Regions from separate parts of the Anaerobacillus sp. MEB173 genome, predicted to be linked through region 1. Evidence: riboswitches for the same ligand, from Rfam matches in the RefSeq annotation. Region 1 holds a riboswitch; each other region holds the start of a gene.

Region 1 (10,144 bases):
ATGACTCCTTCAATAATCGATATATCTGCACCCGTACTGCCGCGAACAAAAATTTCCTTCATTGTCTCTTCAGTCAGCATCCAACTATCCAAATTACGCGATTGCCTTCCTGTAACTGCAGTATGATAGCTAGGATCAATATAATCAGGACCACACTTAAACCCTTGTACGTTTAACCCCTTCTGCTTTAGAGCCGCCATTAACCCAATCGTCAACGTCGTCTTCCCAACCCCACTGCCAGTCCCCGCAATAACCAATCTCGATTGCAATGTAAAACACCCCTTTTTTTCAATGTGAAATGTAAAATGTATAATTAATAATTAATAAAAGTAAATCATTAGATGTCAGGCTTTAAACAACCTCTTGAATTCACCCACACCAATTCTAAATTCTACATTATAAATTATACATTTATTTTTACTTCCCCGAAGTAACTCCCTTTCGATACCCATGTGTAAACGTCTTATCATATAGTTTTGATTCGTATTTTCCTTCTTTTAATAGTTTTTGGTCTACGGCTTTGCTGATGATGACCATCGCTTGTTTCGTTACTCCGTTTGCTCTCATGTCCTCGTGTAATTTTGCTAAAGTTGTATGGATAATTTTTTGATCAGGCCATGATGCTCGGTAGACAACGACAACCGGAGCATTCTCTTCCCAGCCGGCCTCATAAAACTCTTTGACAACTTTTTTAATTAACGTCGCACTTAAAAATAGGCACACTGTACAATGATGGCTTGCTAAATCCTTCAGCTTTTCACGTTCAGGCATTGCAGTTCTGCCTTCTGCTCGCGTTAAGATGACTGTTTGCGTAAGATCAGGTACGGTTAATTCAACACCTGCTGCCGCAGCAGAAGCAAAGACAGAACTCACTCCCGGTATAATCTCATACTGGATCCCGCGACGATAAAGATGACTCATTTGTTCCAAAATGGCACCATAAATGGCCGGGTCACCTGTGTGAAGCCGGACGACACTCTTTCCTTCCTTCACTTCCTGTTCCATAAGGTCAACAATCTCTTCCAAAGCCATTCCGGCACTTTTTACGATTGTTGCGGTTTGTTTTACATCAGTCATTAAGTCAGGATTGACTAGTGAATCCGCATAAATGATTGTATCCGCTGAGTTTAAAACCTTTAACCCTTTTACAGTAATGAGATCGGGATCTCCAGGGCCAGCTCCAACGATGTAAACTTTCGCTTCCAGTTTCATAGAATACCCCTTTCTTTTTACTTTCTCACAAGCATTAATGTTAAATATTCTAAATCCGCATTGCGTAAATCTCTTACATTTCTCCATATTACTTCTTCATTAGAAGTTACCTTTGTCGCAACGGCAGCTTTATCGACTAAGTCCAACTCTTCAAGTAAATCAATCATCATGTCGATGACTTTTGCTACTTTTATAAAAATAATTCCATCATGATCAAGTAGTGCCTTCTTCATTCGTTCACGATCATTTGTTGCCGGAATAATTCCCGTCCAATCGTCACCATCGGCAAGCGGAACACCAATTTGTGAAGCCACCCCATTAATTGAAGAAATACCAGGTATCGATTTCACTTCTACTTCCGGATGAAGCTCCTTCATCAAACGGAACATATGAATAAACGTGCTATACAGCATCGGGTCGCCTTCCGTTACAAAGGCGACATCCTTGCCTTCTTTTACACACTCCCAAACTTCTACAACAATTTGATTCCATTCGCGATCTAGGATTTCTTGGTCCTTTGTCATTGGAAATACAAGACCAAGCATTTCTTTTTCGTTTGTGTTGACGTACTGCTCAATAATTTGAAACGCATAGCTTTTGCTGCCTCTTCTTTTTTTCGGATAAGCGATAACTGGTGATTCTTTCATTAACCGGTAGGCTTTTACCGTAATTAACTCTGGATCTCCAGGACCTACCCCAATTCCGTATACTGTTCCTATCGCTGTCATTCTGTGTTTTCCCCCTTATGTGCACAAATCATATAAATTGGATTTAACGATTCAAATCGGTTCATATGTAAAATAGGTTTACTGCGAGCAATATTTGCTTGTGTAACCGTTGTTTGAAAACCTAGCTCTTTAAACGTTTGCAATGCTTCTGAAAGTGTCTCAATTGTTACGGCATTTAGAACAATCCGCCCATCTTGTTTTAGACGGGAGCAGCAAACTTGAAGTAACTCTTTCATATTTCCGCCCGTTCCACCGATAAATATCGCATCAGGGTCAGGAAATTCTTCAAGCCTTTCTGGTGCTTTCCCCTGGATTGCGGTAATATCAGTACGGAATTTCTTACTGTTTTTCAGACAATTTTCAAGGTCAGCTTCATTTTTTTCAATCGCAAACACTGCCCCATCACGTGAAATTCTTGCTGCTTCAATCGCCATTGAACCAGTACATGTCCCAATGTCCCATACTGTACTTGTACGTGTAAGCTGTAAAAGTGAAAGACTTAACACCCGAATCTCTTTTTTTGTGAGTAGCCCTTTATCAGGCTTACGCTGGTAAAATTCATGATCATGTATCCCAAGCGTCCATGTTGGGCCGGCTTCTTTTCGTTTTAATATCACTACATTTAACGGATCGGCCTCATAATCGGCCATTTCTTCAAGCTTCATCCATGCCGTTTTCTCGGTAGAGCCCCCTAGAGCTTCCCCAACAAATGCTTTGTATTCATTCATCCCAAACGAAAGGAGATAACGTGCAATCTCCTTAGGACTGTTAATCGCATCAGTGAGTAAGCAAACTTTATCATTGCCATCCATCTTTTGAGCGAGTCCTTTCATGCTGCGTCCATGCACACTGATGAACGTACAATCTTGCCAGCTTTCTTGGATGCGTGCAAAAGCTTCCTGAATGGAGCTTAGTACTGGGTATATTTCTACAGGCATTTTCTTCGCTAAATAGGATCCAATACCAAAAAATAACGGATCACCACTCGCCAAAACAACCGTTTCTTTTCCTAATTCCTGAATTCTCTCAATTACTTTTGAAAGCCCACCTTTAATTGGAAGCTTCTCACCTTGAAAATCAGGAAAAAACGCTAAATGGCGCTCGCCGCCAACAAGAAGCTCACACTCCTCAATCCAGTTTAAATATACTGGGAGAAGACTGGCTTTCCCTTGCTCACCGATTCCAATGACTTTGATCGCCTTCGTCATGATATCGTCTCCCTTCCTAACAATTCATTTTTCATCGTCATTAAGATGACTTCAACCTCCAAGCCATCTCCGACTTCCTTCCTCGCTTCTTTACAGGCATAATGACACAATCGATTAAAAAATTCAGAATATCCATTCTCCATCATCATATCTGCAACTTGGGAGGCCGTATTTGCTCCCCTTACTTCATCTAACAAACATGTCGGCACCCCTACCTCTTTGGCAACATTAGCCAAAAATTCAAAATTAATAGGTGCACTTTTTGAATGAACCATCATTACTCCTTGGGCAACTTTTGAAAATTTTCCAATCATCCCAATTAATGTTGCCTTTTTTATCCCAGCTTTTTTGCATTGCTTAAGAGAAAAGCCGACAAATTCTCCCATCTCAATAAACGCTTCTTCTGCGTGCTCTGGATAAAGAGTCATACCGAACTTTTCACTTCTTCCCCCAGTCGACAAGATCACATGGCTACATCCCGCTGCCTCTACAGCAACCGAGATCGCTCTTACAATACTAGCTTTATATGCGGATGTTGAAAACGGGACTACGATTCCTCTTGTGCCTAATATCGAAATCCCACCAATAATTCCTAGACGGCCATTTAATGTTTTTTTGGCAATTTCTTCACCATCAGGTACCGAAATCGTTACATTTACACCAGTTGGACACTCATATTCATGTAACACTTCAATGACAGTTTGCTTAATCATATGACGTGGAACGGGATTAATCGCCGGCTCACCAACAGGTACAGGTAATCCGGGCTTTGTGACCCGACCAACCCCGATCCCACCTTCAAGAAAAACTCCTGGTTTATGCCGAAACGATACGGTTGAAACAATTTTTGCCAAATGGGTCGCATCGGGATCATCTCCACCGTCTTTGATCACTGTCGCTTCTGCTTCTTGATCAGTAAATCGTACCTGTTCCATTGTAAAGAGAACCTTTTCACCACGAGGTAACGTAATCTGAACTTGTTTAACTTCCTTTTGCAGCAGTAATGATAATAATGCGGCCTTTGACGCTGCTGTAGCATTCGCGCCAGTCGTGTACCCATGTCTTAATTTTTTCGTTTCTTTTGTCATCTTTCTCCCAGCTTTTCTGCAAGAATTGCGAGGGCATTAACAATCGACACTGCTACTGGGCTTCCACCTTTACGACCAACATTCGTAATATAAGGTACATCAAGCTTTGCTAATTCTTCCTTTGATTCTACTGTTGAAACAAATCCAACGGGTACACCTACAATTAGTGAAGGGCGCGCTTCCCCTAACTTAATTAAGCGAATCAGTTCTAGTAAAGCAGTTGGTGCATTTCCAATCACATAAATTCCACCCGCTGTTTCTCGCACTGCCTTTCTTGTTGCCATAATCGCTCTTGTTATTTGCAGCTCTTTCGCCTTTTTTGCGACATCCTCATCCGTGATATGGACGTGAACACTTCCACCAAATTTCTCGATTCTCGGTTTACTGATTCCGACTTGAACCATATGGACATCACAAATAATTTTCTCCCCTGCTCGGATCGCACGAATGCCGGCTTCAATTGCTTCCTCATGAAAGAGCATGCTTTTCCCAAGCTCAAAATCAGCAGAGGCGTAAATGACCCGCTGAACAACCGGATATTGATCAGCAGTAAACGAATGTACACCCAGCTCGTTTGTTACGGTTTGATGACTCAGTTGTTCAATTTCTTCAGGATGAATCGTCGTTGGTTTAAATTCTGTTAAAAAGTCCAAAGAAACCGCACTCCTTCTTATTATTTTTGTACTTTTACTTCGTGGTGATGGTGACCATGCTCATGATCATCATCGTGATGGTGATGATGGTGAATATCCATATGCTCAAGCGCATGAAGACGATATTGACACATATCACAGTTTAATTTAGCTTCATCTCCTAATGCTTCGGTCACTCGATCCAGAAAAATATCTGTTAATCCTGGATGGAACCCGAAATATTGGGTCATTTGAAACTCGATATTTTCATATCGCTGTTGATAGGTTACTAGATTTCGTTCCAATCGTTTAATAAGAACTCCGGTAAAAAGAAAATATGGAACAATAATCACCTTTTCTGAACCTAAACGAAGACAACGTTCAATACCTTGTTCAACTGTTGGTGTCGTCACTCCCATAAAGGCTGTCTCAACCAGAACTTCCTTTTCAAACTGCTCTGATAATAATCTTGAAATCTTAAAAAGATCACTGTTCGCATCAGGGTCACTGCTGCCACGACCTACTACTAGAAGAGCCGTTCTCTCATCAGCTTCAAAACGATCAACATTTACCGCAGAAAGACGTTCTATGAAAATCGTCATTAACTGCTGATGAACACCAATCGGACGACCATATGTAAATTTGACATGAGGATAATGCTCTTTTGCATGATCTATTTCATGCGGAATATGAATCTTCGCATGTCCTGCAGAAAAGAACATCATCGGAATTAATGCAACATGAGAAGCACCACGCTCAACGCAGCGCTTGATCCCCTCTTCAATCGTTGGTCTTGCAAACTCAAGAAAACATGTTTCAATGACCGGTGCATCAATCTTTTCCCTCATCATATCTACAAACCTTATAATCTCCTCATTACCCTCCGGATCCTTACTCCCATGCCCAACAAATAAAACAGCATTCACGTTCGTCACACCCCTTTTTTAGTGTAGAGTGTAGAGTGTAGAGTGTAGAGTTATTGAAAGTAACTCTAAAGAAGATTTTTAAAACCTTCACTGCATTTGCCCTCACCAACTCTAAATTCTAAACTCTAAACTCAACTTCTTAGACTCACCCAAATCAATTCTAAATTCTAAATTATTAATTATTATTTGCTCTTCAACGCCCATGGTTCTGCTTCTGCGCTTAATCGTTGATGCGGCTTTAACTTTTGTTCATCTGCACTTAATGTATATTTTCGTTGATATCCACGTGGTGTGATCATTTTTCCGTCATACATAAATGTGGATTCATTGCCAATGATGACGGTTGATAGCATTCCGATTTCATGTTCTAACATGTGTGCTAAATCTGTGAAAATCACTTGCTGACGATTTCGGTACGCACTTTTTACAAGACCAACTGGTGTTTCTGACGAGCGATAGTTTAATAGGATTTTTTGGGCCTCCTCAATTTGCCGCGTTCGCTTTCCGCTCTTCGGATTGTACAGTGCTATAACAAAATCCGCTTGAGCTGCAGCCCTCACACGCTTCTCGATCATCTCCCATGGTGTTAAATGATCACTCAAGCTAATCGTACAAGCATCATGCATGACTGGTGCCCCTAAAAGTGAAGCGCAAGAATTAATTGCTGAAATACCTGGAACAATCTCAACTATAATCCCATCTGCTTCCTTCCAACTTTGTTCAGCTAATACCTCGTAAATCAAACCTGCCATACCATATAAACCAGCATCACCACTTGATATGACTGAAACAATCTTCCCAAGCTCAGCTTGTCTTACTGCCTCCCTTGCTCGTCCTACTTCCTCAGTCATACCGTTACTTATCACTTCTTGCTTCGTAATAAGGGGTTCAATTAAATCCATATATGTCTTATAACCAACGACAATATCACTTTCAATGATTGCCTCCCTCGCACGTACAGTCATATGCTCCTCGTGTCCAGGACCAATACCTACAACGATTACTTTCCCCTCTTGCTTGTTCATACGAAACTCCCCCTCTTGTTATATGAAAATAGAAATACCAAAGCCTATACTTATTAATCCTACAATTGAAATGACAAGTCGTTGTAACCGAAGATTAGTCGTAGCTGCCTTAAACGGAACTCCAATCACCATGGCAACGAGAAACATCCCAACAATTGAACCAAAACCAAATAGTAGTAAGTACGTAAACCCAACTCCTATATTACTTACTTGAGTTAACATTAGTAACATGAGAGCACCACTGCCTGCTAAGCCATGAATCATTCCAACAAAGAATGAACGGCGATGAAAATGCTCTACCCCAACACTCTCATTCACGCTCTTTTTCTTATTGACATATTCAGTGATGATCGCCTGTAAACCTAGATAGATTAACAACAGCCCTACTAACCATTCGAAATAAAGCTCCAGATGCTGCGGAACTGAAATACCAAAAAACAGTACAAGAAGACCAACAGCTAGAATCATAACTGAATGCCCTAATCCCCATACGGCACCCGTCATTCCCGCTTTAAAAACACTCTTTGTACGAGTCATAATTGTCGACACTGCAATGACATGATCTGCATCCAAAGAGTGGCGTAACCCAAGTAATAAACTAAATCCAAGTACTGACCAAACGCTCAAATCCATTTCCCAACTCTCCTTCATTAGTCGATATTTCATAAAAAAAAAGCATTCCTAACCTACATAAGAGGTTAGAAATGCTTCCATATCTCATTGATCAGCTTAAACTACACTAAAAATGAATAAGACCTGCACTCTAACACTTCCCCATCTCCCGTAGGTTAAACAGTGTTGCTAGAAAAGGCAGGTCTCCTGGCTTTTGGTTTACGTTTTCTGTGCCTTCCCATAAAAAAACAGTGGCATACTTACAAAAAACAACCCAATTACAGTGGCGGGACCGCGCCGGATTCTCACCGGCTTCCCTCTTGAAGATTACTAGAATCTTCACCTTTTCCCAAACATTATGAAATTATAATTTAACAGTATAGAAATCTGCTATTTTTGTCAATCTTTTTTGTTGCTTTATGACGATTATTGTTACCTTACTACTACCGCTACAGATATCGTTACATTTCCAGACTTCTTCTTTTCTAGCAAAAGTTTGCTTTCTCCTGATGAAAGCTTTGCAGCAGGTTCGCTTACTCCATAAGCTCCTGTATATTTAAAAACAGTCTCTGAAGGATTTTCAATTTCTACCTTGTTTAATTGTTCAGGAGTGTAATAGACAAAGTCCCAACCAAATTTTTTACAAACATCCAGCATGCCTTGTTCATCTTTCTTTAGATCGATGGTTGAAATCCCTTTTACAGAAAAAAATGAGATCTCTAATTCGGCTAACGTATCAATAATAACTTGCTCAATTTCTTCAGCACTTGTGCCACGGTTGCATCCCATCCCTAAATAAACAGATTTTGGGCGATAAATAACATAATTTGATAGCCATTTATTTTCAAAATCAAAATTGAAAAGCCGGTGAGTAATGATTAACGATGCATTAACATCAAGATCCTTCGCCTCTTCCAATGAATCAGCACATTTAATGTTTGCAGGAAGCGGATGGCTGTACTTCCACCAGTTTCTCTCCCCAGACTCTTGAATCACGACAACTGGCTCCTCATTGACAACCGCTGCACTCACTGGTGTGACGTATTCATCACCATCGATTACCCAGCCGAAATCTCTTCCTAATAAATCAACTGCGATTGTTTTCTGAACATCAGAAGCCGTCGTAATAACAGGTGTCGCTTGCAGCAACTTGGCAATTGTCCGTGTTAATTCATTTGCTCCACCTAAATGACCAGAAAGTACACTTATGACAAATTCCCCTTTATCGTCAATGACAACAACGGCTGGGTCTGTTTTTTTATCCTTCAAGACAGGAGCAATCATTCTGACAACCGCACCTAATGAAACGACAAAAGTTATCCCATCATACTGTTCAAATAACTGGGGGATTATCTTTCGAACCGAACCTTCAAACATGGTAATTCCCCGTTCTTCCTCATCACCTTGTGAAAATTTAGTCATATAAAATAGATCTGCAGTTGGCATTAATGACTGCAGCTCTCGGATCATCTGTACACCGTGTTTCGTAATTGAAACTAACGCAATTTTTTCCATGAGCTATCCCCTTATGACCCAACCTTTTCGGCCATAATCGAAATTGCATTCACTGCAGCAACAGTGACTGGACTCCCACCCTTACGACCAACATTTGTTATAAACGGCACATCTAATAATGCAAGTTCTTCTTTCGATTCTGCAGCAGAGACAAAGCCAACTGGCATCCCAACAATAAGACCAGGTTTCGCTTCTCCACTTTTCACTAGACGAATGAGCTCTAATAATGCAGTAGGAGCATTCCCAATCGCAAAAATGCCTCCTTCTGCCTCTTTGACCGCCTTACGCATCGCAATAATTGCTCGTGTCGTGTTTAGACGTTTCGCTTCCTCAATGACATCGGGATCGGAAATATAGACATGAACACTTCCCCCAAATTTCTCAATTCTCGGTTTACTCACCCCAGATTGAATCATTTGTACATCAGCGACTAGCTTCTTACCTGAGCGAATCGCTTCAATTCCTGCTTGAATGGCATTCGGGTGAAACAGAACACTTCTACCTAACTCAAAATCAGCTGATGCATGGATAATACGTTGTACAACAGGATATTGCTCCTCTGTAAATGGGTGCTCACCGATCTCTTCCGTTATCATTTCAAAGCTTAATCCTTCAATTTCCTGTGGTTGTGTTGTCATTGGCTTAAATTTTGTCGAGAAATCCATTTTTTCCCTCTCCTTTATCTGTTTAAAATTTTTAATTCTGAAATCACTTCTTCTTGTTTTGAATATTCTTTTCCATAGTTAATTTTTGGACGTTCTATCATAATAATTGGAATATCTAACTCAAGAGCCGCTTCAACTTTTTCGTCAACTGAACCGACTTTGCCACTTTCCTTCGTGACCATTAATGTCGTACCAAATTGCTTGTATAGCGCAATATTCAGCTCTTTTGAGAATGGACCTTGGATCGCAATAATGTTCTTTTGCTCAACTCCTAGCTGTTCACACTTTTCCATATTATCTTTTCTTGGCAGCATCCGAGCGACCATTGTTAGATTAGGCTTTCCTATTAGTTTCTTCGCAAAAGTCGCCAATGTCTTACTGCCTGTTGTAAGCATGACAACACCTTGCTTTGTTGCTGCCAATTCAGCTGCTTGCTCGTAATTTTTCACAACCGTAATCAATGGGTGATCGTTTACATTCGTTATTTCACGCTCAAAACGTATGTATGGAATTTTAGCCATTTCTGCTGCTTT
Region 2 (10,144 bases), on a different contig from region 1:
AATGATATTATTAGGAAAACAAGTTATTCTTCTTGGATGACTTGTTTTTTTCGCATTAGAGGATCGTGAAATAACGCTTATTTATCCAACTTTTACATGCTCAGATCAATCCTATTTAGGACATTCTATGATGTAAGACAACAAACAGGAGGAAGCTATATGTTTTCTTTTTTGAAGGATAAACCCAAAACATTTTGCTCAAGTGAGTACGATAAACTTAAGCGTGTCATTCTCTGTGAACCTCAATACATGACAATAAAAGATATGATTAATGAAACACAAAAACATTTTAAGGATGAAGGAATTCATATTAAGCTTGCAATGGAGCAGCACAAACAACTCGTTTCAACACTTCGTTCTCATGATGTTGAAGTAATATTATTACCAGCTCAACAACGTTTCCCAGAGCAAGTGTTCACACGAGATATCGGCTTCACACTCGGCCAAACGATATTTGTTGCCGATATGGCTGCTGACATAAGACAAGGAGAGGAAGATGTCTTAAAGGAATGGCTTGAGGAAGAAAAAATTTCCTATTATAACTTAGTTGGTGATGAGATCGAAGGTGGCGATGTCATCATTGATCGCAACAAAATTTTTATCGGTGAAAGTGATCGAACAAACAAAAAGGCCATAGAACATATGCGTTCTCTTCTACCTAGTTATGAAGTGATTACGATTCCATTTACAGAAAAATACTTACATCTTGATTGTGTCTTTAATATCATCTCACCACATGAAGCTCTCTATTTTCCTGCTGCATTTACAAATAAAGAACAGGAAATCCTTAAATATCATTATGATTTAATTGAGGTATCGGAAGAAGAACAATTTACATTAGGAACAAACGTCCTCTCTCTTGGGGACAAAAGAATACTCAGCCTTCCAGTTAATATAAATGTTAACGCTCAGCTTCGTCAGCGTGGTTTTAATGTCATTGAAGTTGATATCACTGAAATTATTAAATCCGGCGGATCATTTCGCTGCTGTACTCTTCCACTCGTTCGTGAAGAAAGCGAACATGAAAAATAAGAAAGGAACAGATCCTTTCTTATTTTTTTGTGATGAAACATCTTACATAAACAACCTATTTTTTCAAACAATAATGAAGAGAAAATAAGGAGCGTGACAGATCGATGGCAGCAAATTCAGGCGAGAAAACAGAAAAGCTCTTACGCTGGTGGGAGCTGTCTCTTTTAGGAGTAGCTGGTACGATTGGAACTGGTTTTTTTCTTGGGTCTAGCATTGCCATTGGTATGGCAGGACCTTCTGTTGTTTTTGCCTTTGCTATTGCAGCGATTGGGACATATATCGTTTATGAAGCACTTGCGAAGATGACAATTGCCGATCCACAAAAAGGCTCCTTCCGTACATATGCAAAAAAAGCCTATGGACGCTGGGCTGGTTTTGCAAGCGGCTGGGTTTACTTTATGTCAGAAATGCTAATCACAGGCAGTCAATTGACGGCATTGTCCATTTTCACCCGTATTTGGTTTCCTGGTATCCCATTATGGATATTTGCGAGTATTTATGGAGCACTAGGTATTTTGGTAATCGTAATTGGGCCTAAAGGATTTGATCGAGTTGAGAACCTGTTAGCAGTATTAAAAATTGCCGCCATTCTGATGTTTATCATACTTGCAATCATTGCTTTATTTGGCGTGTTTGGTAATGGAAATGAACAAATAACGATACCCCGGACATATGGACAAATTTTTCCAAATGGATTAGGCGGCTTTATGCCAGCATTAATTTACGGATTTTATGGGTTTGCCGGAATTGAAATTATGGGGTTACTTGCAGTTCGATTGAAAGAAAAGAAAGATGCAATGAAATCGGGAAAAGTGATGCTGTTTGTGTTAGCACTTATCTATATTACATCAGTTGCTCTTGCCTTACTAATTGTATCTTGGAATAACATAACAACCGATGAAAGTCCTTTTGTTACCGCGTTAAACAATTATAATATTCAGTACGTCCAGCATATTTTTAATGGCGTATTCATTATTGCCGGGTTCTCTACGATGGTCGCTTCATTGTTTGCGATTATTCGCATACTTGTTACGTTAGCCGAGGATAAGGATGCCCCAGCAATTTTTGCAAAACAAACGAAAAAGAAAATCGCCTTGCCAGCGATTACCCTTACAGCAGGAGGAATTATTATTTCGATTATCTTATCCCGGGTCATGCCCGGTCGTATTTATGAATATGTGACAACTGCTGCTGGACTAATGCTTTTGTATAACTGGTGTTTCATTATCGGTTCATACGGACGGCTCTCAAAACTAACAGCAAAAGACAACGTAAAACGGTTCATCGGGTTTTTCCTTGTTCTCATTGCGGTCATTGGAACGACTTTTCATCATACAAGTCGACCAGGATTTTTTGTTAGCCTAATATTTATAGTCGTTGTTGGACTAATTACGCTTATCATGCAGCACTTTTGGAAAAAGAATAAAGGAAATGAAGATAAAAGTACTTTATTTACGAGATTAGAATAGTAATTTACACGCTTGGATTCCAAAATAAATCCCAAAACCAATTAACGATATTCCTGATATAACAGAAACCGTTGTTAAAAGCTTAGTTGTTAAGAATCGGCGCATTCCACTCGCTAGTACTGCCATAGTTACATCCCAAAGACAAATGCCGATAAAAATGGCTGAACAGTAGATAATTAATGTGTTCGTGTCATATGATGTTATTGTTTTTGCTAAAATCGAACCAAAGATCCCAAGCCAAAATAGAATCGTGATAGGATTAAATAACGACATAATAAAACCAGTGAGAAATGATTTCAGATGTGATTCTTGTCCGCCTCTCATCATATCTGTTGAAAGCTGTTTTGCACTAAATAAACTCTCATAGCCTGTATATACTAAAACAAAAAAGCCAAATAACCATAGAAAAGCCTGAACAAAAGGAATCTCGATCAAATGAACAAGTCCTAAAAAAACAAGTAGCATAAAGAATCCATCAGCAATTGTCGCACCTAATCCAACGAGCCATGCATGAAAAAAACCACCTTTAATGCCTTTGTCAATTTGCGCTGCATTGACCGGCCCGATCGGTGCAGCCAAAGATAATCCAAGTAATATGTAACTGAAAAATACAGCCATAAAACACCTCCATGAGACAACCAGTCGCTTGTACATCATATTCAGCAAGTCAAGGATTTACGACTCATGGATGTGGGGGAATGTAAAACCTTTGTGCATTAAGTGGCTATAACCCTTTAGAAACTTTTTTAACAATATGTTCGTCTTTTATTGTTCCTTTCACCGTTTCACCTAACGCTTGAAATCCAGTCCCATTAAAACAATGACTGATATAACTTTCAATGTCATGTCCTGACATTAATGATTCAATGAATTGCGGAGCATCTTCTGCCGAAATATTTTTATACCATTTTCCATCAGGGTAAGTTATTAATACACATTTATCCTGACAACGACCGTTACAAAGTGTTCTTGTTGTATGGATCATCTGATCAAGCCCTTGATTTGAAATTTCTTTACGAATAGCCAGTGTCAAGTCTTCAGCTCCTGCTTTCTTGCAACTGCTTCCATTACAAATTAATACATGATGCTTAGTTGTTGATAAATCCCAAGTCGCCAAATTAATTCCCCTCTCCTCTTACTTAATTATTTTATAAGTCAACATTCGATTGAATGGCTAGATTAGCAAAATCGTACAATTGACTAAGTGTTATTTTAGAACCCACTCTGGCCATCATGAAATTCACATCATAACAGGCGATGTCTGGTTCATTTGTATGAAATTCCTCAAATCCAACTGACTCCAGAACATGTTTAAGCATGTTTTTATATAGAATGGGATCCCCATTTGTCATGTCTAGGTCCCAATGCCAACAATATTCCAATGAAATAATAATGTAGTTTTCTGTTTCAGCTAATCTAAACAAAGCCTGTAACAATTTCTGTCCCACTTTTTGATTTCGGAATTCTGGTGCTACTTCAATTACGCCTAACATCTTCAGATAATTTAATCGTATCCACCTCTCATCACTTTCTGGTGAAAGTATAATCGCGTATCCAATAATGTTTTCATTATTTAATGCCAGGGCCATTAATACATCATCACTCTCCATCGCAATGAGCATCGCCTCTTGTTGTTTATCTGAATCACGAAAACGATTTAGATTAGAATGAAAATGAAGTTTCTGTAATATTTTTAAAATTTCCCTCTGATTCGTTATAATCGTATACGACATTGAACCACATCCTTATATGCTTTTTAAAGCATTAAGAGAAAAAGCACACAATCGATTGATAAGCTTTATTAAGCGCCTGCAATTCTTCTTCTCGATCTACTCTATTACTTTTATCATCGATAATTTTTGATTTTAATTCGATGTATTCTTTTTCTACCTTTCGCTTCGAAGCGTAGATTAACAGAGTTGCTCCTAATGCATCATAGTATTTTCTGAAATAAACATTTTCCAAAACCTTCTCCCCCTCTTTTTACATACTAAAAAGAGCATTTAAACCTATTAGGTTTAAATGCTCACAAAAAACAATGGTATGTTCTGCCTTAAAAAATGCATACATTACTTTCGTCTTCGCAAACACCTCCCTATATCCCGCAGGTCACATTGTGTTCTCTAAACAGGCAGGTCTCCTGACTTACCATCGTCGCTTCTTGCGTCTTCCCGCTATTAAAGCAGTGACTTCGTGCAAGTTACTCCGGATTACAGTGGCGGGAACCGTGTCGGAATTTCACCGAACTTCCCTTTTAAGCTATACATTCTTCAATGCACAACAACCTGTCTAGAATATGTATATAATTATTTTTTTATATTACATTACCATACCTTTAATGTCTACCATTATTTTCCCGGTTTCTATCGATATCAATTTAAAATATACTTTCTGAATTTTATAATAATTAAAATAAGAAAGCCGAACTCACATGTTTGTGAATTCGGCTTGTTTGATAACTAAATCATTACCTTACACATGTCCTTTGTAAATTGAACAGGATCCTCAAGTGGCAATCCTTCAATCAGAAGCGCTTGGTTGTATAATAGATTTGTATAAAGGTTTAGCTTCTCTTTATCGTTCTCGAAACATTGTTTTAAAGCTGTAAACACATCGTGATTGACGTTAATTTCAAGGATTTTGTCTGCTTTAATATTTTGATTATCTGGCATCGCTTGAAGGATTTTTTCCATTTCAATTGTGACTTCCCCTTCTGTTGCCAAACATACAGGGTGTGTCTTCAAGCGTTTAGAAACTCTGACATCCTTCACTTTTCCAGCTAGAATCTCTTTCATTTGCGTAAACAGCTCTTTGTTTTCCGTTTCTTTTTCATCGATCTCTTTCTTGTCTTCATCAGATTCGATTCCTAAGTCACCGCTTGAAACGGATTTGAATTCTTTCTCTTTGTAATTCATGAGCATTTTGATCGCAAACTCATCAATATCTTCACTGAAATACAGTACTTCAAATCCTTTATCAACAACAAGCTCTGTCTGTGGCATCTTGGCAATGCGGTCATTCGATTCCCCTGAAGCATAGTAAATGTATTTTTGCTCCTCAGGCATTCTTTCCACATATTCAGCCAATGTTACGAGCTTCTTCTCCTTAGATGAATAGAACATAAGCAGGTCTTGCAATTCCTCTTTATTTGCACCAAAATCACTATACACGCCGTATTTTAGCTGACGGCCGAAAGATTTGTAAAATTGCTCATATTTTTCCCTTTCTTCCTTCAGTATGCTTTGCAGCTGGCTCTTAATTTTCTTCTTAATGTTTTTGGCAATCAGCTTTAATTGACGGTCGTGCTGAAGCATCTCACGAGAAATGTTTAATGAAAGGTCTTCAGAGTCGACCATCCCTTTTACAAAACTGAAGTAATCAGGAAGTAGATCCGCACATTTTTCCATGATGAGTACGCCATTTGAGTAAAGTTCTAAGCCTTTTTCAAATTCCTTTGAATAGTAATCAAATGGAATATTTTCCGGAATATAAAGTATCGAATGATAGCGTACCGCACCATCAACTGTAATGTGAATATGCTTAAGCGGCTTGTCAAAACCGTAATGCTTTTCTTGATAAAAGTTCTCATAGTCCTCGGTAGTTAGCTCGTTTTTGTTCTTTTTCCAAATTGGAACCATACTATTGATGATTTCTTCTTCAATTACATCCTCAAACTCATTGTCACTGTCTTCTTTTGCTTTCTTAACCGATACGTCCATTTTGATCGGATAACGAATGAAATCAGAGTATTTTTTAATAATAGATTTGAGACGATATTCCTCAAGAAATTCATCATAGCTTTCTTCTTCTGTATTCTCTTTGATTTGTAAAATAATCTCAGTACCAACGTCTTCTTTTTCTGCCGGCTCAATTGTGTAGCCATCCGTTCCTCTTGATTCCCATTTGTAAGCTTGGTCACTGCCAAGAGCTTTACTAATCACTGTTACGACATCAGCAACCATGAACGCTGAGTAGAACCCAACACCAAATTGCCCGATGATATCATGACCGTCTTTGCTTTCATTTTCCGTCTTAAATGCAAGGGAACCACTTTTTGCAATTACACCTAAGTTATTTTCCAGCTCTTCCTCAGTCATTCCAATTCCAGTATCAGTAATCGTTAACGTCCGGTTTTCCTTATCTGCTTTAATCTTTATGTAGTAGCTCTCGTTGTCGAAGCGTAAATTTTCATCCGTTAACGCCTTATAGTAAATTTTATCAATGGCATCACTTGAGTTTGAAATTAATTCTCTTAAAAAGATTTCCCGCTGTGTATAAATTGAATTGATCATCATCTCTAACAAACGTTTTGATTCTGCTTTAAATTGCTTTGTCGTCATACTGTGCATCTCCTTTCAAATTTGCATAACATACCAATTAGCACTCAACCATACTGAGTGCTAATTTCTATTTTTTATTTTACATATGTTGTGTTCGATGTCAATGAAATGAGAGAATTTTTGAAGTAAAAAAACAAAAAAACGAGCAATCATTATTGGTTGCTCGTTTTGAATATATATTATCTAAACATGCTACGCTTCATAATCTTTTCTGCCTGATCACGTAGTTCGCGGTAATCGTGAATAATTTCTTCAAAGTATCGAAGTAATCTTTTCATTTCGAATTCCTTCTTTCATTAATAATTAAATTGAATGTATCCTTATTATGATCCTCTTTCTAATAATTAACAAAAGCGGTTTTCGTTAATGAAAACGACAACATTATTGATGAAAGCGTATGACATCAATGCTTTCCTCATTTTATCTCACTTTTTCGCAAAAAAATCCCATGGAAGCATTTGTTAAGACAGATGCTTCCATGGGGATTACAACATTATTATGAAACACAAGAATTATCTTGGTCCCCTATTACTTTTTCTACACTTGCATAAACACTTACCATCGAACTTTCATATTCTTTTTGTACTTTTTTAATAACTTCTAAATCGGTATCACTCAACTTGTGATATCCCTTTTCGTTCACTGCAATGGAATAGCCTTGTTCTTTTAATAATCTCACGTAGTTTCGAAGTATTGATTTCTGCATGCCGAGTTGGTCAGCTGCCTCTGAAATGCCGTACATCTTACCTTTCACGAAGATCACCCTTTTGTTTTAAAATGTACTACTCCTTACAATAAATCACTAAATCCGCCATTTACCTGCTTCTCACATCAGTTGCTAATTAAATTTTGACTAAGAGATTATCACCTAGCTTACTAGTATTTTTTACTACTATATCAATATGCTTATAATTCTGAATAATAACTTCGACAACACCATTGACTTTTCCTCTATCAAATCCAATCTATTTATAAATATTTGCTAAAAAAGTAGGACGTGCAAAATATATTAATAATACCTTAATTCCGTTGGCATCCAATTCGCTGGTACACCCTTTCCTGTCTTGCGGCCATGTTGTAGTGCTTGAATTAATCTGACTATTTCAAACGTATTGCGGCCAATTTCTAATGGATACACCTGTTTTGATACGATCATTCCATCTGGGTCAATAATAATTGTTCCACGATATGCCGCTCCAGTTTTTTCATTAAAAACCCGATAGCTTTTACTTATTTCATGTGTTCGATCACTGATAAGCGGGAATGCAATATTAGATACTGCAGGCGTTACTTCCGTAAATGCTTTATGCGCATACACACTATCCGTGCTAATTGCTAGTATGTCGGTATTTAAGTATGTTAATTGGTGATGTATAGCGGCGACCGCCGCTAATTCCGTCGGTCAAACAAACGTAAAGTCACTTGGATAGAAAAATAAGATCACCCATTTGCCTTTGTATTGATCCAGATGTACCTTTTTTATTTTTTTATTTCGATTATCCCAAGCTTCAGCTGTAAACGTAGGTGCTGCATCAGTCGTTTGCGCACAAAAAGGTTGTTCACAGCAAGGACAGTACTGTGTATTTTGATTATCGTTCATCTCATCACCTCATTACCTCACAAAAAGTTAACCATGTATACGCTCTTCCTGTTTTACGTTATGTCAATAGATAGGAAAAGGAAGATTGTCCGTTTTGTTTGAAATGTAAAAAGCAAGTAGCACGAAATGCCACTTGCTTGATTCTTTTTATGTTACATACTCTCTATCAATTCAACTCTCTTTATCTTTGTTTCCTCTAATTGATGTTGGCGTTTCTTGTGTTGTTCATTTAATCTGGCAATCAATTGATCTACCTTTTCTTTTGTTTCTTTCACTTGCTGCAGGGAATCGGTGATTTTTCCGTGTACCATCCAATCAAATATAATCCCATCGAAAAAATAATCAGCAAATGTAAGCAATCCACTGAATTGAAGTTCAATTTTGTCATGGTTCGTCACATCAGCCAATTCCTCTTGAAAAAGCCGCAATTTTGTTTGTGCGATATGTACTTGGCTTTTCGCATCATCGAGACGGCTGTGCTTAATTGCCGTTGTGATCATTCCGCCGCCAAACATATCCCATGTTGACCAGCCTTTTGCACTTTCTAGTGATGAGATTGCTGCAGCTAATGCCTTTGACGCTTGTTTTCCTGTATCGATCGCTTCATTGTATTCCTGTACTACAGCGGCAAGCTCTGATTGTTGTTCAGAGAGTTCATACAATTGTTCCGTCCATATCGAATCTTGATCTTGAATGAGCCGTTCCTTTTCTTTGAGCAGTTCCTTATATTCTGTATCAGCATTGATGACTTTATTTAGCCTTTGTGAAAGTTCGGCAATCTCTTCCTCTAATTCAGAAGCCACTTCAAGCGCTTCCTCATACTTCAGCTGGGCCGAAAGTGCTTCCTGCTGTTCTTTATTCATTTTTTCAAGTTTCTTACCAGTGATTGTATAGAAAATATTTGTCAGTGACACTCGTTCTAATTTTGCGACATCTGCTTGCTCTTTTTCTAGCTGTTTTGATAATACGGACACCTTGCTTTGCATTCCCCGTAAGTAGTCCTTCGCTCTTGCGATGTGTTCTTCATACTTCCGTTTTTTCCATTGTCTTTCTTTAATTTCCTGTAAGCTTTTATTTAAATCCGTAAACAATACACATCTCTCCTCTCTTTTCATCATTAGCTCTGTCCTTAGCTTTTTGAGGCTCCCGTTTCATGATATTATTTCTTTACATTTTATTTTTAAGGTGGTAGTTATAATGAGTTACGAACAACAACTACAAAAGGTTTCAATTTATTCGCAACAGGCAGGTCATATAGAAACAGCAACATTTGGGATGGGCTGATTTTGGGGTAGTGATGCTCGGTTCGGGCATCTTCCTGGTGTAATCCGGACACGTGTAGGGTATGCCGGGGGAACATTGGAAAATCCTACTTACCGACAAATGGGTGATCATACTGAAACGGTTCAAATCGATTTTAACCGTGAGCAGATTACTTATGAAGCTGTAGTCAATCACTTTTGGGAGCAACACCATGCAAGACAAAGCGGTTATCGCGGCCGTCAATATTTATCATTACTCCTTTACCACAGTGAGGAGCAACGTATGATTGCACACGAATCTAGAAAGAGGTGGTCGGAAAATCGAGGCTACGAAATTGAAACAGAGGTAAGCAGCTATCGCAGATTTTTTTTGGCTGAAGAAAAGCATCAAAAATATTATCTGAAACGGTATCATGCTGCTTACAAAATAATAAGGGGCTG
Region 3 (10,144 bases), on a different contig from region 1:
GTGATGAAGAACGCCATTGGTATTCACCGAATCAACAAGGATTACCGAATATTGCAATATCAACATTTGAAGAAGACCCAGATTTGGCTAAAGTCTTTGAAAACAATGAGTTAGTCGTAAGTCAAGGTGATTTTCCGATTACAATGAATGGCTATGAGTTTCATAATGAGATTTTAATCGTTGGTGTACCAATTGAAATGTTTGAAGGGAAAAAAGGTGCGGTATTTTTATATCAATCATTACGAATGATCGAAGAAACAACAAACCAAACGAAGAAAACAATTTATTTGTCTGCAGCAATTGCGATTATCTTAACGACGATCTTTGCGTTTTTCTTGTCTTCCCGTATTACTGCACCACTTCGAAAAATGCGTGAGGCATCACTCGAAGTTGCTAAAGGTAAATTTGATACGAAAGTTCCTATTTTAACAACTGATGAAGTTGGACAGCTGGCAATGGCTTTTAATCGAATGGGATCAGAGTTAAATGCAAATATTATGGCTTTAAATCAGGAAAAGGAACAATTATCAAGTATTTTAAGCAGTATGGCTGATGGTGTTATTACTCTTGATCGAAAAGGGAATATTGTTGTGACGAATCCACCTGCTGAGCGATTTATTCAAGCATGGTATTATGAACAGAAAGCTAATGATTTACAAGAGGATCACCTTCCGCAAGACATTAAGGTATTATTCCAACAAGTTGTTGAATTAGAAAGAGATCAATTAACAGAGGTAAGTGTTCAAGGACGCAGTTGGGTTATTGTAATGACACCACTATATGATAAATCATTTGTCCGTGGTGCTGTTGCTGTTCTTCGTGACATGACGGAGGAACGCCGCTTAGACAAACTCCGAACTGACTTTATAGCAAATGTTTCGCATGAATTACGAACACCAATTGCTATGCTGCAAGGATATAGTGAAGCAATCATTGATGGCATTGCTGGTACTGTTGAAGAACAACAAGAGCTTGCGCAAATTATTTACGAAGAGTCATTAAGAATGGGCCGACTTGTGAATGAATTACTTGATCTTGCGCGGATGGAATCAGGAAATATTCAGCTCAATATCGAGCCAACGAATATCAGGGAGTTTAGTCGAAGGATTATCAGGAAGTTTCAAGGGTTAGCACACGATAATCGTATCGAACTGAATGCACAGATTTCAGCCGATGATGATACAATTATTTGGATCGATGCTGATCGAATTGAGCAAGTATTAACGAATCTAATTGACAATGCGATTCGACATACGAGTGAAAATGGAAGTGTCACTTTATCCGTAGATTCGCATGAAACTGGGATTAAGGTTGATATAACAGATACAGGATCTGGTATTCCTGAAGAGGACTTACCGTTTGTGTTTGAGCGATTCTATAAGGCGGATAAGGCCCGAACTCGTGGGCGCTCAGGTACAGGCTTAGGATTAGCAATTGCTAAGAATATTGTTGAAGCTCATGAAGGGCAAATTTCTGTTCATAGTATCCTAAATGAAGGAACGACATTTTCCTTCTTTATCCCTCGCAAAATAGAGGAATAACCCGAAATAAACAGAAAAATTTTGTTTCATAAGAAACGTTGCTGCCGAGAAGATTATTCTTGGCAGCTTTTTTCTTTAGTTTAGAGCTTAGAGTGTAGAGTTTAGAGTTGCTTGAATGCAAAACAAAGAGGCACTTCCAAAGTGCTACTCTGAAAATGCCCTATTAATTTTACATTTTACATTTTAAATTCTAAATTCTCTCATTTCCTGTCTTTATAGATTTCACGCATGACATGGGTCAGTTCCGGGAGGATTAGTTTATTCATGGCGAGCTTAACAGCACCTGATGAGCCCGGAGTAGAGAAGATAGCAGTGTTTCCGCGTACACCAGCAATGGCCCGACTTAAGATGGCTGCAGAGCCAATATCTTCAACATAACTTAAGTAGCGGAAGATTTCACCGAAACCAGGCATTTCCTTATCTAATGTATCACGTACTGCTTCATATGTAGTATCACGCAGTGTAATGCCAGTACCGCCATTGAGGAGAATGGCCTCTATATCAACCCGGACTGAGGCGTCACGAATGAGTGTTTGAATCGCTGTATATTCATCTTTTACGATGTGGTAGTCAACGACTTGAAAGCCATTTTCCTCTAATAGTTCTTGCATGAGCTTTCCACTTTTATCTGTCTCCTTCGTACGTGTGTCAGAAACAGTAATAATCATACAGTTTACTGTCTTCGGTGCCTCTTGGCGATGTTCTTCTACAGACACAGTATCATCTCCTAACTATATTAAACGTAAACATTCCGATTATATCATAGTCATCATTGTAAAATACAGCAGTGATAATATGTCTGCTTTATTGTTAATGGTCTTAGTAAAAAAGCTGTCAAAAAAGAGAAAATTATGTATAATGGTTAATGTAAATCAATTTAATAATTTGTACATTAAGGTCACGATTTGTGATTAAAAGGGAAGTTGGTGAAATTCCAACACGGTCCCGCCACTGTAAACGTTAGAACATTTCATTATAACCACTGTCTAGTGATGATGGGAAGGGGGAAATGTTCGTTCATGCGTAAGTCAGGAGACCTGCCTTAATGTTTTGTGAATCCTTCGAGGAAAAGGTGAAGCAGTAAAGTAGATTACAGTTATTTTCGTTATCTATGCTACTGTTTAATTAAGTTCTCCAGAAGGGGAGCTTTTTTTATGTTGTAGAGACTTTGATTTACACCATGAATATTAACAGATGTATAAAGGAGATGAAGAGACAAATGAAAAAGTGGTTATTATTACTTTTTACAGTCCTATTATCAGTAGGAGTTCTACTCGGGTGCAGTTCGAATGAAGCAGAAGACGGTGGGACAAACGATGAAAGCGAAGAACAAGTGGAGGAAGTAACTGAAGGAGATGAAGCTACAGAAGAAGAGGCTGCTGAAGGAGCAAGCTTCCCAGTAACTGTCAAAGATGCGACCGGTGAAGAAATTACAGTTGAGGCTGAACCTGAAAGTATCATTACACTTACTCCAAGTAATACAGAAATTTTATATGCCCTAGATCTATTAGACAAAGTCATTGCTGTTACCGATAACGATGATTTTCCAGAAGGGATTCAAGACACAAAAGATAGTATTGGTGGAATGGAATTTGACGTTGAAAAAATCCTTTCACTTCAACCAGATATCGTTCTTGCTAATGCATTAAACGTTTCTGAAGGTATTGAGCAATTAAGAAATGCTGGATTAACCGTTGTTGTAACAAATGGTGGTTCTACATTTGATGAAGTGTACAGCTCAATTGAGATGGTGGCTTCAGTGACTGGTAAAGCTGAAGAAGGACAAGACATTGTGAATTCGATGAAAGAAAGAATTAATGTTATTACTGAAAAAGCAGCACAAATCAATGAAGAAGATCAAGTGAAAGTTTGGGTTGAAATTTGGCCAGCCCCAGACCTGTTTACGACTGGGAAAGGTACATTTATGCATGAAATGCTTGAAATGATCCATGCTGTTAATGCAGCCGGAGACCAAGAAGGATGGCCGAATTATACTGAGGAAGATGCTGTTAGCACGAATCCAGATGTGATTATTACTACTTATGGACATTGGGAGGGTATGGAAACAGCAGTTGAGGATGTTATAAGCCGTCCAGCTTGGCAAGAAGTTTCTGCTGTGAAATCTGAACGAGTTTATAATATTGAAGCCAACATCGTTGAGCGCCCAGGTCCACGCTTAGTTGAAGGGGTCGAAAAACTTGCAGAACTCATCTACCCAGAAATTTTTGCACAATAATCGTTTCATTGCTTATCTTTGTGCGTTATTGTTTTTAATGTTAGCTGTATTATTAGGGATATCGATAGGGAGTATATCGATTCCCTTTTCTACTATCATCTTTATTTTATCTGAAAATTTGTTCGGTATTCCGATTCATGCAGAGGTTGATCCGATGCTTGTTCATATTGTTATGGACATTCGTTTCCCAAGGGTTATCCTTGCTTTATTAGTTGGGTCGTCACTGGCTCTTGCTGGTGCTGCATTTCAAGGTTTTCTAAAAAACCCATTAGCTGATCCGTATACGTTAGGTGTATCTTCAGGGGCAGCTGTCGGTGCAGTGTTTGTATTATTTCTTGGTATATCAATCCCATTGCTAGGGAAATTTACTCTTCCTTTTTTTAGTATTGTATGCGGATTTATAACATTACTGTTTGTACTGTTTTTTGCGAAACTTGCTAATAAATCACTTACTGTTGAAACAATCATTCTAACAGGAATTATATTTAGTTCATTTCTAGGGTCGATTATTTCATTAATGATTGCATTGACCGGAGAAGAATTACGTCAAATCATAGGCTGGCTGCTTGGCAGTGTGTCAATGCGTGGGTGGGATTACATTTGGATTATGCTCCCGTTTTTTGTGGCAGGATTGATTATTCTCTTATTCAATAGCAGAGAATTAAATGCTTTGGCATTTGGTGAAGAAACAGCGAAGCATATTGGTGTAAATGTTCAATTACGAAAAATAATGATTTTACTAGGTGCATCGTTATTAACAGGAGCGGCTGTAGCTGTATCAGGTACGATTGGATTTGTGGGGCTCGTTATTCCACATTTGACACGACTGATCTGGGGACCTGATCACCGCCATTTACTACCACTTTCAGTCATGATCGGCGGCGGTTTTCTTGTTCTTTGTGATTTAGTAGCCCGTACAATAATTGCCCCAACTGAATTACCAATTGGTGTCATTACAGCTCTTATTGGTGCACCGGTTTTTGGACTTATTCTTCTTAGACAGCGTCGAAGGTTCACGTAGGGGAATGTAATAGCGTTGATTGTTCTCTAATATAATGGAAAGTACGTAAAGATAATGGAGTGATCCACATGATACAAGTAAATCAGGTGAGCGGGGGTTATGACCGAAATCGAGTTATTCATAATGTTTCCTTTGATGTTACAAAAGGAGAAATATTTGGGGTATTGGGCCCTAATGGGTGTGGGAAAACGACGCTATTAAAGATGATAAACGGTGGTTTACCGCTTCAAGAAGGAGAAGTGCTCATAAAAGGTCGTCCAATCCATTCATATTCTTCGAAACATTTGGCACAAATGATGGCTGTGTTACCCCAAAGCTCAGAAACAGCTTTTTCATATACGGTAAAAGAGGTTGTTTCTCTTGGACGTTATCCTTATCAAAAAGGGTTATGGCAGTCAAAAACAAAAGAAGATGAAAAAGTGATTACTGAGGCTATGGAGCAAACCGGGGTGCTAAGTTTTGCCAATAAACCTCTCCAATCATTAAGCGGTGGTGAGAGACAACGGGTACTGCTTGCCCGTGCTTTGGCACAGCAACCTGAAATCCTGTTATTAGATGAGCCTACTAATCATCTAGATATTTCATATCAAATCAGTTTGTTAGATTCACTGAAGATGTGGTCAAGGGAAAAGGGACTAACCGTAATCGCTATTCTGCATGATCTAAATATGGCAAGTCTTTACTGTGACCGGCTCTTATTATTAAAAGAAGGAAAGCAAGTTGTCATTGATCGCCCTGCTCATGTTATGGAAGAGACAACGCTGAAGGATGTATACAAGACCTCATTAAGCCGTAAAGAACACCCCGATGTGCCAAGGCCGCTCATTACATTAATGCTTGAACGGGATGCACAAGATGAGCGAACGCTCATTAGGCGATTTGAGCTTTATCAATCTAAGGAGATAATTAAAATTGATAGTCCGATCGCGCTTAAAACACTTTCGTCATCGATGCTTGGTGCTGGTTTCGGATGGAATAAGACGTTTGTTAATCGTCATGTAGACAGGAATTATAATGCATTAGAACCAGTACAGGAATTTAAAGAATATCTTCACCAAGCTGGGATAGACACTGTGGAAACGGTAGCGATGATGACTGCAGCGAGATTAGAAGATGCTTCTTTCATCACATTAGAAGAAGAGGAGTTTTCACTGTTTGCTGTCGTTACAGTTGGGACGTCTAATGCGGTTGATGCTTCGCGCTCATATGAGCAGGAATACGCTATCCGTGTAGGGACGATCAACACGTGGGTTTTTATCGAAGGTCAGCTGCCTGATGCTGCTTTTGTTCAAGCATTAACGACAGCAACCGAAGCAAAGAGTAAAGCTCTACAGGATGAGGAGATATATGATCCGATGTCTAAAACAATTGCTACAGGCACTTCAACAGATAGCATTTGTATTGCTGCTACTCAAACAGGGGTAGAACTGGAGTATGCTGGAACAATTACACCCCTTGGAAAAGCTATTGGCAAAGCGGTTTATGAAGGAACAATAAATGCGATAAAACGTAATAAAAGAAGGTTGAATAAAGAATGATTTTAGCACATACTATCGCAGTTTTCTTAGCTCTTGTTATTGATCGGTTCATTGGCGATCCGAAATGGCTCCCCCATCCTGTTGTCGGGATGGGAAAGCTCATTTCATTTTTTGAGAAACGATTGAATGTTGGCAACTTTAAAAAACTAAAAGGTGTCTTGTTTCTCTGTTTCGTTTTAACTTCTGTTGTATGTATCTCGATAATCGTTGTTTATGTTGCATATCAAATTCATTTTATTACTGGGATCATAGCTGAGGCACTCTTAATTTCAACAACAATCGCCAGTAAGAGTTTGGAACAGGCCGCTGTCGAAGTTGCTGATCCGCTACAGCAAGATGACCTTCCTAGTGCCCGATTGAAGTTAAGTTGGATTGTTGGACGGGACACCGAATTGTTGCAAGAGTCCGAAATTGTCCGCGGCACCGTTGAGACTGTTGCAGAAAATACTACTGATGGTGTTACTTCACCTCTATTTTATGCGATGCTTGGTGGTGCACCGTTAGCGATGCTGTATCGTGCAGTGAATACGTGTGATTCAATGGTAGGTTATAAAAATGAAAAATTCGGACAGTTTGGTTGGGCGTCAGCAAGATTTGACGATGTATTAAATTGGATACCGAGTCGGTTAACGGGACTTTTAATGGTTATAAGCTTTAAGCCAGAGCCGTATCATACGCGGCGGGAGTGTTTTGCCGTATTATTTCGTGACGCTAAGAAGCATCCAAGTCCAAACAGTGGATGGGGTGAAGCGGCTGTTGCTGCTTTGTTAGGTATTCAGCTTGGCGGTCAAAATACATATCATGGTGTTTTATCAAATCGAGCCAAAATGGGCGTAAAACATAGGGATCTCAAAACAAAAGATATTTATTTGTCCATTAAAATTATGAAGCGGACAGTTTATCTATTTACATTATTTTTGCTTGTAGTCGGGAGTGTTGTATATGGTATTACCTAACCATGGAGCGAATCCGAATCATACGATCGAAGCACTTGGGTTAACTGTAAAACAAGAGATTATCGATTTTAGTGTCAATACAAATCCATATGGTTCACCAGCAGAAATTAAAGAGCAGTGGCTTGATTATTTTCAGAATGTTGAAAGTTATCCGGATCCACACGTTAAGGAGCTAAGGCAAGAAATTTCTAAAACTGAAAACATTTCTGCCGATCATATTTTAGTTGGTAATGGTGCGGCTGAGCTCATTTTTCTTATTGGAAATCATTTTCGCCAAAGCCGAGTCCTTATCGTTGAGCCGACATTTTCTGAATATCGTGATGCTTGTGAAGCTTTTGGTTCTCATGTTGAATCTTTTTTACTAAGTGAAGAAAACGGCTGGCAAATCGATGTTGAAAAACTAGTAAAAGAAATGAAAAACAAGGACCTCCTTTTTATTTGTCACCCTAATAACCCAACTGGTGTTGTATATCAGCCAAGCCACTGGGGTTATTTATTCAAAAAAGCGGAGGAACTAGGGGTTGTCGTCATTGTTGATGAAGCATTTTATGATTTCTGTATGGAAGACATATCAGTTTCCGAGTTTGTCAAAGAGTACGCGAACCTGATTGTATTACGTTCGCTGACAAAAATGTATGCGATTGCTGGTATTCGCTTAGGTTATTTACTTGCCCATCCTTCACTTATCGGTCAATTACGTCAGCTTCAGCACCCATGGAGTGTAAATGGTTTAGCACAGAAGATTGGGCTTGTTTGTCTTAATGCTTCTTCACACGCCAAGAAATCGAGGGAGAAGATTGCTGTTGAACGGGAGCGGTTGTTTCCGTTGATACGAGAGCAAGGATTTATACTGTCGCAATCAAGTACCAACTATTATTTAATAAGAGAGCACGGGCATAAGAAAGATATGAAATCATTGATGACATTCTTAATAGAACATGGAATCATCCCTAGACATACATATAATTTTAAAGGTTTAGACGGAAAGTACCTGCGTCTTGCGATTAAAACAGAAACTGAGAATAATAAATTACTTGATGTATTAAGGGGATGGAAACGATGATTGCTTTTATTACTGGCGGGGTCAGAAGCGGAAAGAGCTCTTATGCTGAACAGCTAGCAATCAACTGTGCCAGGGAAGATCAGCAATTATACTATATTGCAACGAGTATTCCAGAAGATGAGGAAATGCAAAAGAGAGTAAATCATCATAAAAATGACCGTAATAGAAGTGGTGCCAATTGGCAAACTATTGAGCAAGCACGAAATGTTGTTGAGTTACTAGACAGATTTCAAACCGGTGATGTTGTTTTACTAGATTGCTTAACAAATCTGCTGAGTAATGAACTGTTTTTCGATTGGGACAAAGATAACCCCAGCTGGCAGAATGAAAACTTTCATCAGCATATTAAAGAGAAAATTCTCTCATTTGTAATCATGTGTAAACAAAAAGAAATCACGACTATCATCGTCTCAAATGAACTGCTTCAAAGTCCAATTCCAAATGATCAAGGAACATTTTATTATATGAAACTACTTGGAGACCTTCATCAAGAAATTGTTTCATTAGCTGATACAGCAATGTTGGTTGATTATGGAATTGTGAGAGAAATGAAGAATTAATTAATAATTAATTAATAATTTAGAATTACTGTAGGTCGGTTCAGAGGTGGTTTTTAATGGACTTCTTGATGGGACTTGCAATAACTCTACACTCTACATTCTAAACTCTAAACTAAAAATGAAAGTGGGTGTTGATTTGTGAAAGGGGTTATGTTTCAAGGGACGGCCTCGGATGTTGGCAAGAGTGTGCTATGCACTGCTTTATGTCGAATTATCCATCGTAAAGGATATAAGGTTGCTCCGTTTAAGTCACAAAATATGTCAAACAACTCTTATGTTACTGTTGATGGGAAAGAGATTGGCCGTGCACAAGGTGTGCAAGCAGAGGCAGCCAAAACGACAGCAACGGTATACATGAATCCAATTTTACTGAAGCCCCGTAATGACCGTGATGCAGAAGTAGTGCGATTTGGTAAATCGTATGAAACGTTATCAGGTCGTAATTATCGAGAGCATTTTTATGAAAAAGGAATTGAAACGATTCTGTACTCACTTGATCAACTTTGTAAGAACTATGAGTATCTTGTAGTCGAAGGTGCTGGCAGTCCTGTTGAGATGAACTTAAATGATCGGGAAATTGTGAACATGAAGGTTGCTGAATTGGCAGATCTCCCTGTTGTTTTAATCGCTGATATTGATCGTGGAGGTGTGTTTGCAAGTATTGTTGGTACATTGGAATTACTCCCGCCAGAGCATCGCAGTCGAGTGATTGGGGTCATCATTAACAAATTTCGTGGAGATATCACGCTATTTGAAAGCGGTATCAGTTGGATTGAGGAGAAAACAGGGGTAAAAGTGCTTGGAGTCGTCCCTCATATAGGGGGGCTAACAATTGAAGGCGAGGATTCCTTGTCGATGACGACCCAGTTTCAAAGTAGCGGTGAAAAGAAGGCTATTGATCTCGCCGTCATTCAGCTTCCGTATGTTTCGAACTATACCGATATAGAACCATTTCGTTTTGAGGAGGATGTTTCGATTCGATTTGTAAGTGATGTTCACCAATTTGGTCAGCCTGATGCGGTTATCATTCCTGGTACGAAAAGCACGTTTCATGATTTATCATTCTTGAAAAAACAAGGGCTTGCTGAAAAAATTCAACAATTTACTAATAACGGGGGCAGAGTTGTTGGGTTATGTGGTGGGTATCAAATGTTAGGAAGTAAGCTAACCGATACAGAGGGGACAGATACTGGTGACGTTGGTTCCACAAGTGAGGGACTTAATATCGT

What was found. Region 1 has a riboswitch for cobalamin ahead of ACJ2A9_RS04440 (hypothetical protein). Riboswitches for the same ligand answer to the same signal wherever they lie in the genome.
Region 2: it holds a riboswitch for cobalamin, as region 1 does, so the genes downstream of both, ACJ2A9_RS01200 (hypothetical protein) here and ACJ2A9_RS04440 (hypothetical protein) in region 1, are expected to answer to the same signal.
Region 3: it holds a riboswitch for cobalamin, as region 1 does, so the genes downstream of both, ACJ2A9_RS10855 (ABC transporter substrate-binding protein) here and ACJ2A9_RS04440 (hypothetical protein) in region 1, are expected to answer to the same signal.

What each region holds. Positions count from the first base shown of each region.
Region 1 covers NZ_JBJMAU010000002.1:10,928-21,071, forward strand. The annotation lists gene ACJ2A9_RS04400 (cobyrinate a,c-diamide synthase) at 1-269, opposite strand, end outside; gene cobM (precorrin-4 C(11)-methyltransferase) at 418-1,212, opposite strand; gene cobI (precorrin-2 C(20)-methyltransferase) at 1,230-1,940, opposite strand; gene cbiE (precorrin-6y C5,15-methyltransferase (decarboxylating) subunit CbiE) at 1,937-3,148, opposite strand; gene ACJ2A9_RS04420 (cobalt-precorrin-5B (C(1))-methyltransferase) at 3,145-4,236, opposite strand; gene ACJ2A9_RS04425 (precorrin-8X methylmutase) at 4,233-4,889, opposite strand; gene ACJ2A9_RS04430 (sirohydrochlorin chelatase) at 4,910-5,794, opposite strand; partial or broken gene cobJ (precorrin-3B C(17)-methyltransferase) at 5,989-6,819, opposite strand; gene ACJ2A9_RS04440 (hypothetical protein) at 6,838-7,452, opposite strand; cobalamin riboswitch at 7,612-7,793, opposite strand; gene ACJ2A9_RS04445 (cobalt-precorrin 5A hydrolase) at 7,864-8,946, opposite strand; gene ACJ2A9_RS04450 (precorrin-8X methylmutase) at 8,958-9,611, opposite strand; gene cobK (precorrin-6A reductase) at 9,626-10,144, opposite strand, start outside.
Region 2 covers NZ_JBJMAU010000001.1:240,053-250,196, reverse strand. The annotation lists gene ACJ2A9_RS01225 (dimethylarginine dimethylaminohydrolase family protein) at 160-1,032, shown strand; gene ACJ2A9_RS01220 (amino acid permease) at 1,137-2,501, shown strand; gene ACJ2A9_RS01215 (LysE family transporter) at 2,493-3,119, opposite strand; gene ACJ2A9_RS01210 ((2Fe-2S) ferredoxin domain-containing protein) at 3,226-3,618, opposite strand; gene ACJ2A9_RS01205 (GNAT family N-acetyltransferase) at 3,650-4,234, opposite strand; gene ACJ2A9_RS01200 (hypothetical protein) at 4,266-4,466, opposite strand; cobalamin riboswitch at 4,615-4,805, opposite strand; gene htpG (molecular chaperone HtpG) at 4,961-6,841, opposite strand; gene ACJ2A9_RS01190 (hypothetical protein) at 7,338-7,595, opposite strand; gene ACJ2A9_RS01185 (peroxiredoxin) at 7,851-8,441, opposite strand; gene ACJ2A9_RS01180 (hypothetical protein) at 8,594-9,532, opposite strand; partial or broken gene ACJ2A9_RS01175 (peptide-methionine (S)-S-oxide reductase MsrA) at 9,738-10,144, shown strand, end outside.
Region 3 covers NZ_JBJMAU010000004.1:196,696-206,839, reverse strand. The annotation lists gene ACJ2A9_RS10865 (ATP-binding protein) at 1-1,541, shown strand, start outside; gene ACJ2A9_RS10860 (MogA/MoaB family molybdenum cofactor biosynthesis protein) at 1,742-2,209, opposite strand; cobalamin riboswitch at 2,420-2,600, shown strand; gene ACJ2A9_RS10855 (ABC transporter substrate-binding protein) at 2,761-3,777, shown strand; gene ACJ2A9_RS10850 (FecCD family ABC transporter permease) at 3,740-4,798, shown strand; gene ACJ2A9_RS10845 (heme ABC transporter ATP-binding protein) at 4,867-6,336, shown strand; gene cbiB (adenosylcobinamide-phosphate synthase CbiB) at 6,333-7,292, shown strand; gene cobD (threonine-phosphate decarboxylase CobD) at 7,279-8,355, shown strand; gene ACJ2A9_RS10830 (bifunctional adenosylcobinamide kinase/adenosylcobinamide-phosphate guanylyltransferase) at 8,352-8,915, shown strand; gene ACJ2A9_RS10825 (cobyric acid synthase) at 9,054-10,144, shown strand, end outside.